DNA from 2 places in the Paraburkholderia sp. J67 genome. Region 1 is predicted to be linked to the other one. Evidence: predicted binding sites of a transcription regulator. Region 1 holds the regulator's gene; the other holds the start of a gene.

Region 1 (4,711 bases):
TCGTTGCTGCTTTTGCTGCCGTTGCTGCTTGCTTCGCTTACTGCGGCTGGTAGATCGAATCGAACACGCCACCGTCGGCAAAGTGCGTCTTCTGTGCGTTGGTCCAGCCGCCGAAGGTGTCGTCCACCGTGTAGAGCTTGAGCTTCGGGAACTTCGCCGTAAGCGCCGCCGGCACCTTGTCCGAACGCGGACGGTAGAAGTTCTTCGCCGCGATCTCCTGACCTTCCTCGCTATAGAGGAACTGCAGATAGGCGTCGGCCACCTTGCGCGTGCCCTTCTTGTCGACGACCTTGTCCACCACCGCAACCGGCGGCTCGGCCAGAATGCTCACCGACGGCACCACGATCTCGAACTTCTCCGGACCAAATTCCTTGAGCGACAGGAAGGCCTCGTTTTCCCAGGCGATCAGCACGTCGCCGATACCGCGCTGCACGAAGCTCGTGGTCGCGCCTCGCGCGCCCGAATCGAGCACGCCGGCGTTCTTGTAGAGCTTCGTGACGAACTCCTTGGCCTTCTGGTCGTTGCCGCCCGGCTGGTGTTCCGCGTAGGCCCACGCCGCGAGGTAGTTCCAGCGCGCGCCGCCCGAGGTCTTCGGATTCGGCGTGACGATCGACACGCCCGGCTTGGTCAGATCGTCCCAGTCCTTGATGTGCTTCGGGTTGCCCTTGCGCACGAGGAACACGATGGTCGAGGTGTACGGCGAGGCGTTGTCCGGAAGGCGCTTTTGCCAGTCCTTCGCGACGATGCCCTTGTTGGCGAGCGCGTCGATGTCCCAGGCGAGCGCCAGCGTCACGACGTCGGCTTGCAGTCCGTCGAGCACCGAGCGCGCCTGGGCGCCCGAGCCGCCATGCGACTGCTTGATGGTGAGCGTTTCGCCCGTCTTGGCCTTCCACTGCTTGATAAAGGCGTCGTTGACGTCCTGGTACAGCTCGCGCGTCGGATCGTAGGAGACGTTGAGCAGCGACGTGTCCGCATGGGCAGCCGGTGCGAGCACGGCCATGCCGAAGAGCGGCACCGCGCCGATAACCAGTTTCGCCGCCAGCGTCTTAAGCCATGCGCGCCCCGTAGTGCCTTGTTTCATCCCGCTTTCTCCGTGTTGTCGTGCGTGTAGTCGCGTTTCGTCGCGCGTTTTGTGGTGTGCAGCGATCGATGGAGGCCAGTCTAGCGATTGGCTTACATTATTAAAAATGATGTTTTCTCATTTTTTAATACGCAAAAGTGGTAAGGGCGGAGGAATCAGCTGTTGACGCATGTTTTCGTCCGTTCGGTCATCGCAAAACGCCGCTGTAGCGCCACCGGAATGACAAACCTCAAGTAACACTTGAAAAGCGGCGAGTACTGTATAAAAATACAGTCACCTGTTCAAACATACAGTGTCGCCATGACCAAACTCACCGCACGACAGCAGCAGGTTTTCGATCTGGTCCGCCGCGCGATCGAGCGCACCGGCTTTCCGCCCACGCGCGCCGAAATTGCCGCCGAACTCGGTTTCAGCTCGGCCAACTCCGCGGAGGAACACCTTCGCGCCCTCGCGCGCAAGGGCGTGATCGAACTGGCTGCGGGCGCCTCGCGTGGCATCCGTCTGATGCCCGGCCCGGACGACCAGCCGTATCAGTTCACCTTGCCGCACCCCGGGCTCATGCAGTTGTCGCTGCCGCTCGTCGGCCGCGTCGCGGCGGGCAGCCCGATCCTCGCGCAGGAACATATTTCGCAGAACTATGCGTGCGACCCGGCGCTCTTCTCGAGCCGCCCCGACTACCTGCTGAAGGTGCGCGGCCTGTCGATGCGCGACGCGGGCATCCTCGACGGCGACCTGCTCGCCGTGCAGAAGAAAGCGGAAGCGAAAGACGGCCAGATCATCGTTGCGCGTCTGGGCGACGACGTCACCGTGAAGCGTCTGAAGCGCCAGCCCAACGGGATCGAGCTGATCGCCGAAAACCCCGACTACGACAATATTTTCGTCGCGGCCGGCAGCGCGGAATTCGCGCTGGAAGGCATCGCAGTCGGTCTGATCCGTCCCACCGAATTCTGATAATTCCGACCGCGCCGCGTCAGCGCCTGGTCCGCGCATCTTCTGGAGAGAGAGTCATGGAACGCCTTGCCCGCCTGTTGCCCTTCCGTCAATTCGGCCGTCTGCGCCATCTGCGTGGGATCGCATCGTGCGCGGTGCGCGAAGCGCGCGCCTCGGCGGCGGCACTCAATGGCTCGCTCTTCGAGGACACCGCAGTCGAGGCGCCTACGCCGGAGCTGCCGCCGCTGCCCTCGGCGCAGCCCGCGTTCGCGCGCGTCTCGCTCAATAGCACGCTCAATACGGAACAGCCGGCACGCCGCGCGCCGGTGCGCGTCTATCACGGCCCGTCGCGGCTCATCATGGTCGGCACGATGGATGCGGTGTGCCGCGCCATCGATCGCTGCATCGCCGAGCAAAGCGGCGACATGCCGGTGGCGCTGGCGAAGTAAGCAGGTGAGATGGGTCGGGGAAGCCGGGTGGCGTTGGGCGGGCTCGGGAAATATCGAGGGATCGTTTTCGCGCGAAGGCGGTCAACACCTTGATTGAACCTTTGTCCTGCCCCGCTCGCGCGGGGCCGCCCTCCCCGATGACCGATACGACTACGCCCAACGCCTCACCCTCTGCACACCGCCCCTCGAACTGGAAGAAACCCGTCGCGATCGCCGTTGCAGCGGTCGTCGTCGTGGCCGCGCTCGGTTATGGCTACGCGTCGCCGTATCTCGCGCTGAACCGCCTCAAGCAGGCCGCGGATGCGCGCGATGCGGTCGCATTGAACGAGTATGTCGATTACCCGGCGTTGCGCGTGAGTCTCAAGCAGCAGGTCGGCGACATGCTGCAACAGCGCATTCAGGCGCAGCACAGCAGCAATCCGCTGCTGATGTTGGGCGCAGTCATTGGCGCGGCGCTGATCGGCCCGCTCGTCGATGCCTATGCAACGCCTGAAGGCGTGGCCGCGCTGCTCAACGGTATGCCGCCCACCGGCAAGCCCGGCGAGCGCCCCGTGCCGCCAGCGCCTGACACGCAAGCGTCAACGTCGACTGCCGATACCGCACCGCAAACCACGCCGCAGCCCGAGTCCGGCAATGGCGGCGCGCCAGCCCCGCAACCGCGCGCGCAGACGACGGCCGGTTATCGCAGCCTCAACGAATTTGCCGTGACCTGGCAGCGCAGCGCGACGAGCGAGCGCTATGCCGCCATCCTGCAGCGGCATGGACTGTTCTCGTGGAAACTTGCTGCGGTGGAATTGAACCAGCCGCAGACGGGCGATGGCGCGAGTGCGCCGAATTAAACCAGCATGAAACGCACGGAACGATAGCGCGCCAGGCCATTGCGGCCCGGCGCATGTCAGTCGCGAAAAGCGCGCCGCTACGCGGCCGCCTGCTGCTGCTTCTCCTCGGCCGCCGAAGAACACGCCACCAGAATGCTGCACGACACGCGATCGAGCAGCGGCGTGTTGCCCGCGCCCATCCACCAGCGCGAGAGCCCGGTGCGACAGCGATGCCCCACCACGACAAGATCCACATGCAACTCGGTCGCGAGGTTCGCAATCTCGTCGATCGGATGGCCAAACGCGAAATGCCCCTGCGCACGCACGCCGCGCTCGGTGAGCCAGTCCACGCCTTCCTGAAGAATTTCGCGCGCCGTTTCTTCGAAACGCCCGCACGCCACATCGGTCAACAGACCTGCGCTCTGCGCGATGGTCGAGCGCATGTCCACCACCGACAACAGGTGCGTTTCCGCCTGTAGATCCAAAGCCAGATCGGCACCGCAACGTAGCGCCTTGCGGCCCTCGCGCGAGCCATCGTAACAAAGCAGGATTTTCTTGTAGCTCGCCATGATCGCTTCTCCCCGCCCGCTCGAAACGCAGGTCGTAAGCACATGATGGTGCGCCGCAATTTTGTCCGCAAGGGCTGGAAAACGCCAGGTAGGCATGCACCGGCGCAGTGCGCTGGAAGCGCCACGGCACGGGCGTTTCCGGACGTTTTTGGCACCATGCGGATGCTTGTCGCGACAGCCATTGACCGTGCATCGGCATCGCAGTTTGCGCAGCGCGGCGCATCCGTCCCAATGCCTTCCAGGCTCGCCCCAGCCACGTTCCAGACGCGCGCGGCACGCCGATGAACCGCCCACCCCGTGCTCGGCAATGCACTAGAATAGGCCGCCTTGCGACGTGCGCCTTATACGCATTCAGGCGCGCCACACACGCTCAAGCACGCTCAAGCACGATCAAAATCGAGACTTACACCGTGAACCGGTCCAACATGCCCGCCATCGAATTCGAGCAGGTGATCAAACATTATGGAGACAGGACGGTCGTCAACGGCCTGTCGTTCAACGTCGTCCCCGGTGAATGCTTCGGTCTGCTCGGCCCCAATGGCGCGGGGAAGACCACCACGCTGCGCATGCTGCTGGGCATCGTTTCGCCAGATGCGGGACGCATCAGCCTGTGCGGCGAGCCGGTCCCCGCGCGGGCGCGTCATGCACGCACGCGCGTGGGCGTCGTGCCGCAGTTCGACAATCTCGATCCCGACTTCACCGTGCGCGAAAATCTGCTCGTGTTCGGCCGCTACTTCGGACTCTCCGCGAGCCAGACGAAGGCGCTCGTCGCGCCCCTGCTCGAATTCGCCCGACTCGAAAGCAAGGCTGACGCGCGCGTAGGCGAACTCTCCGGCGGCATGCGCCGCCGCCTCACGCTGGCGC
Region 2 (4,711 bases), on a different contig from region 1:
TCGAGCGCCAGCGCGAGCAGGGCGGCGTCGAGCGCGGGCCAGGCGACGAAGGGCGACTGCGTGCCGTATTTGTCGGCGAATCGCTGCTCGATGGTGGCGCGCCAGGTGCCCGCTTCGAGTTCGGCCAGACACGCGGCGAACAGGTCGGCGCGGCGGGCGACGAAGTCGCTCGCGTGCAGATCGGCGGGGCCGCGCTGGAAGGGGTGGAAGAACGCGCCCGGCAGCGCGGCGAACAACGCGGGCCAGCAGAGCAGGCCGAAGAGGCCCGTGATCAGCGTGTTCTCGACGTAGAAGACCGGGGCGGCGGCGCTTTCGAGGGCGCGGCGCGCAGCTTCCTCCACGCGCAGATGCGCGTGAGCGGCAGGCAGCGTGAGTTCGATGAGCGCGTGAGTGGGCGCGCTGTCCGCGGAAGATGCCGTGGCGCGCCGGCGATCGAGACGGCCGAGCGTGCGCGTCGCGCGCTGCGCTTCTTCTTCGCTTTCGGGTGCGGCGGCGATGGCCTGGGCGAGGGCGCGCGCGTCGTCGCGGCGGCCGAGTTGCTCCAGCACGCGCACACGCCGGTAGCGCGATTCAGGATGCCCGCAGTCGAGGTACGCACGCAGCGCGAGCGCTGCTTCGCCCAACCGCTCGGCCGACTGGCCCACTGCGTGGCGCACGCGGTCGTGGCGCGCGCGCAGCCATGCGTTGTGGTGCGTTTGCGGCGCTAACGCGTCGAGCGTGTCGAGCGCGTTGGCGAGGTCCTCGGCGCTCAAGGCGGGCGGCGCGAGATCGAAGGCTTCGCGGCAGTCGCGCAGCGCCAGATACGCGTCGATATCCGCGCGCTGCTGGAATGCGCGCGAGGCGCCGTCGAGCGGCACCGGCTCGTAACGGTAGACGCCGAGATCGGCCAGTACGAACTCGCTCCAGTCCTGGCGCAGGTTACCGAAGAACATCAGCCGCAGCCGCTCGCACAGCGGGGCAGCGGCGAATTCGAAAACCGTGTCCGGCGATGCCGGGAACCAGGCTTCCCAGTCGCGCGCCTCGGGCGCGGCGGCGTGCAGCGCGTCGAGCGTCGCCGCGCGCGTGGCGGTGCGAAGCGGGAGGGCGCGCAGCGCATCCAGTGGGGCTGAAGCGCCATCGGCATTGGCCTCGTTCACGAGTCGCGTGGCGAGCGTTTGCAGTTCGGCCTTGGTGACAAGCGCTGCCAGTGCGTCGAGCGCGAGCACCGGCGCGGCGTCCAGCCATCCTGCCTCGATCAGCGCTACAGCCGCCGCGCGCGGGCAACCGATCTCGGCATAGTCGAGCTTGCTCGCACGAAAGTGCGGGCCCTTGCGCATCAGCATGCGTACGAACAGCGCGCGCGAGGCGCGCGGCAGGTCGCCGAAGCCGGACGCGAAACGCCGCTCGGCAGCGTCGAACAGGTCGGCGCAACGCGCGTCGAGCCAGCCGAGCGCGCGCTCGAAGTTTGCGAGGTAGTAGAACGGATCGGGAGAGTCGGGGAGCACGCGCGGCACTGTACGGATATACAGCGGCGATGATAGCAGGCTCGCGCGCGGGGCTGTCCGGCGCGCGCGGGAATCTGGCGAGCCGTAAGCTACAATTGCCGCAGCCTGAAAACCGAACCGCGCACCATGCGCGACAACAGCGACAAGAGCGATGAAGAAACGGAATGCCTGTCTCGTCGGCCTCGCGGCCGGCGCCACCCTGCTCGCGGGCTGCGTTGCGCAGTACCAGAACCCCAGCGCCTGCGAACAGGAGATGCGCACCCGGCTCGCCAATGCGTCGCTGGGCGAATTCTCCGTCACGCATACGGCGGCGGCGTATCGAGGCAAACGTGTCGTCATCGAAGGGCATCTCGAGCGTGGCATGCTGCCCGCCTCCCGTGTGCTGAGCGCTTCGGAAGCGGCTGCCGTTGGTGGTATGCCGGCGCCTGGCGCGGCACCCACCGGGGCCACCGCAGCATCGTCCGCCTCTGTTGCATCCGCTGCTTCGGCGGCTTCCGGCGTGGGTGCGACGCAGCATGCTGCGGCAGCCTCGGGCGCAACGGCTGCGAGCGCGCCGTCAGTGGCCCCCGCTAGCAAGGTCGATGAACCCAAGCCCACCACGCCGATCGAGATACTCGTCGCCAAGCTTGGCCTGCACAAGTCGCCGCCGCCACAAGCCGCCGCCGAATGTCTCTATGACCGCAACGGCGCGCTCACGGCGTTCCGCTGGCTCTCGCCCGCGGCGCTTGCCAAGACCACGCCGGCCTCGGAAGCCGCGGCAGAATAAGCCTCGCGCGCCTCAAAACGCGTAGAACGGGCCGGCGCCCGCCGGCGTCGTCTGCGCCTCGATCGCGGTGTACACGCGCCGCCCGAAGAAGAACGGCAGTCCCCAGCCGAACGCACTGCCGTTATAGCCCGCGAGGTTGTTGAACGCCCAGTTGCCGGTCGCAAACAACGTCGTCGCGCTTGCGACCGAGAGCGAGGCGGCGGCCGTGACGCCGTCGACGCCCTTGAGCGTCGCGCCGAGGCTCTGCGGCGAACTCGGGCAGAACCACACGCCGCAGCGCGTGAGCGTTGTATTCGCGAAGAAGAAGCCGTTCGAGCCGCTGTCGATGTAGCTCTGCGAATAGACCGTGCCGTCCGAGGTCGTGGTCGAGACAAAACCCGTCACCGAATTGCCGCGCAGCACCGTCGCGCCGCCGAGCGTGTTGTTCGCCTGCGAGCCGATGCCGAAGATCAGCGAGCCGCTCACGGTGCTCGAGCCGGTGCTCGAAATCGCGGGCAGATCGATGACGACGCCGTTGTTGTCGGTGGCGAATGCCGCGACCGGATTGCTCACCTGCTGCGCGAGCGGCTGTGCGCTCGGCGTGCAGTTGCCTGAAGGGCATGCGTAGTACCACGAACTATTGGGCTGATTCACGCAGGACGCGCCGCAGTCGGCGCCGAACGGCCCCACGCCGAGGATGCCGTTCGAGCGCAGTGCGGTGCTATTGATCATCGCGAGGCCAAAGCCCTTGCAGACGCTCGGTATGGTCGGCACCGACGGGTCGGCGATCAGCTGGATCGGCAGTGCGGCGGCCACTTCGCCTGCGAGCTTCACGTCGGCGCTGCGCACCGCCCCCCACGTGTAGCCGGAGCCGAAGGCCGCGCATGAGCCGGCCGGGTCGGTGCCGCTGCCGGCCGTCACGACGGGCAGCGCGAAGCCAGCCGGCAAGGCCGAGGCGAGCAGGCGCAGCCCCTGCGAGCCGGTGTCGACCTGGACGTTGTCCACCGTCGCGCAGGTGCTCGTTCCAGGCACGCAGACCGTCACGCTCGCCATCAGCATGTTGCGCGTCGAGGTGGGCGTCGAGGCCACCGCGATCGACAGGACGTTCGGCGTGGTGGACTGCGCCACGCTGCCGGTGTTCGAGGCGGTCGACGTGCTCGAGGTCCCTGAGGTACTCGATGCGCCCGATGATCCGCTCGAGGTCGCCGATCCTGAGGATGCCGCCGATCCAGAAGCGGCAGACGCGCTGGCGGGCGCCGCCGCGCTCGACGTGCCCCCGCTGCCACCGCCTCCGCAGGCGACCAGCGCGGTGGCGAGCGCCCCGGCGAGCAGGCACAGGCGCGCGTTCATCGCAGGTCTCCTTCAGTCACGCCCGCCGGCAGCGCGGCTGGCAGCCAGACGCGTCCCACGTAGCTGCGCATCAGCCCGCCCGATTCGACGACGACGCTGGGCGTATCGACGCGAGCGGCGTGCAGGCCGTCGCGCCCGGACGTGTGGAGCGCGACCACGCCGCTCTGGTAGTCGGCGGCGTAGCGGCCGAGGAGCGCGCCGAGGTCGGGCGCCGAGGGACCCTGCCACGTGTAGGCGACGATCTCGCCGCTGGCCGTGGCCACGTATTCGCTCAAACGCGTGCCGCCCGCGTCGACGGACTGCGTTACCTGCACGGCGCCGCCCGCGAGGAGGCGGGCGGCGTTCGCCTTGCTCGCGGCATTCACAGGCGAGACGGCGGGGGCGATGTCGCCGAGCGCCGCCCACGCGGGGCCGCTCACGCCCGCAACGGACGAAACGAGGCAGGCGCAGACCGCGGCGCGGCCCGCCTGCATGAAGCTGCAAGTTGTCATGACTCTCTCCGTACGACGTTCTGGAATTTTTCTTCTGATTTTTCGGCGAAATTAGCACCGGGTCGCCGAGACAAGTCATGTGTGACGAAGATGTCGATTTGCGCAAAGTTACGGGGGCGCGCAAATCACGGGCAAGTCATTGATAAAAAATGGGATTTATCCGATTAATGGCGTTGATGTGGAGTTTTTAGAATGTGGACGAACGTTACATGGAGCGGTCAGATCAACGCTCTAACATGCGTCCTGAACCACCTGGCGCGTGCGCTTCTTTACGGTTGCAATAGACGGAAACGTGCCCGTCTATTGCTGTTTTTGCACAGCGCGGCATCTCGCCGGTAAAATATCTGGTTGATCCACGGAAACTGGCCGTGGCGTAGCCGAAGGGATTACCCGAACATGAGTGATTTTCATCAACGTCTTGCCGCACGCGCGTTCGCGCTCCTGATGGCGGGCGGGCTGGTCGCCGGCTGCAGCTCGCCGACGCCAGGCAAGATCGATTACCGTAGCGACGCGAAGGCGAAGCAGTCGTCGCTGGCCGTTCCGCCGAACATGCTCGACGAGACGGCGGATCAGCGCTCGCTGCCCCCGCAGGGCGGCGAAACCTCGCTGTCCGCGCTCAAGCAGGTCCAGGCCGACGCGCC

Evidence for each region. The regulator LexA, encoded in region 1, represses DNA repair genes until DNA is damaged. The targets are predictions, from matches to a motif close to ACTGTATNNNNATACAGT.
Region 2: a site for LexA is predicted at 1,492-1,509, ahead of U5782_RS07475 (VRR-NUC domain-containing protein). Genes of this name have one in related genera too.

Annotation. Positions count from the first base shown of each region.
Region 1 is NZ_CAJMZK010000017.1:83,700-88,410, forward strand. It holds gene U5782_RS26335 (sulfate ABC transporter substrate-binding protein) at 38-1,081, opposite strand; gene lexA (transcriptional repressor LexA) at 1,382-2,032, shown strand; gene U5782_RS26345 (hypothetical protein) at 2,089-2,460, shown strand; gene U5782_RS26350 (DUF2939 domain-containing protein) at 2,598-3,299, shown strand; gene U5782_RS26355 (universal stress protein) at 3,377-3,847, opposite strand; gene nodI (nodulation factor ABC transporter ATP-binding protein NodI) at 4,273-4,711, shown strand, end outside.
Region 2 is NZ_CAJMZK010000003.1:123,519-128,229, forward strand. It holds gene U5782_RS07475 (VRR-NUC domain-containing protein) at 1-1,484, opposite strand, end outside; gene U5782_RS07480 (hypothetical protein) at 1,636-2,250, shown strand; gene U5782_RS07485 (DUF3443 domain-containing protein) at 2,263-3,579, opposite strand; gene U5782_RS07490 (DUF2844 domain-containing protein) at 3,576-4,070, opposite strand; gene bamC (outer membrane protein assembly factor BamC) at 4,467-4,711, shown strand, end outside.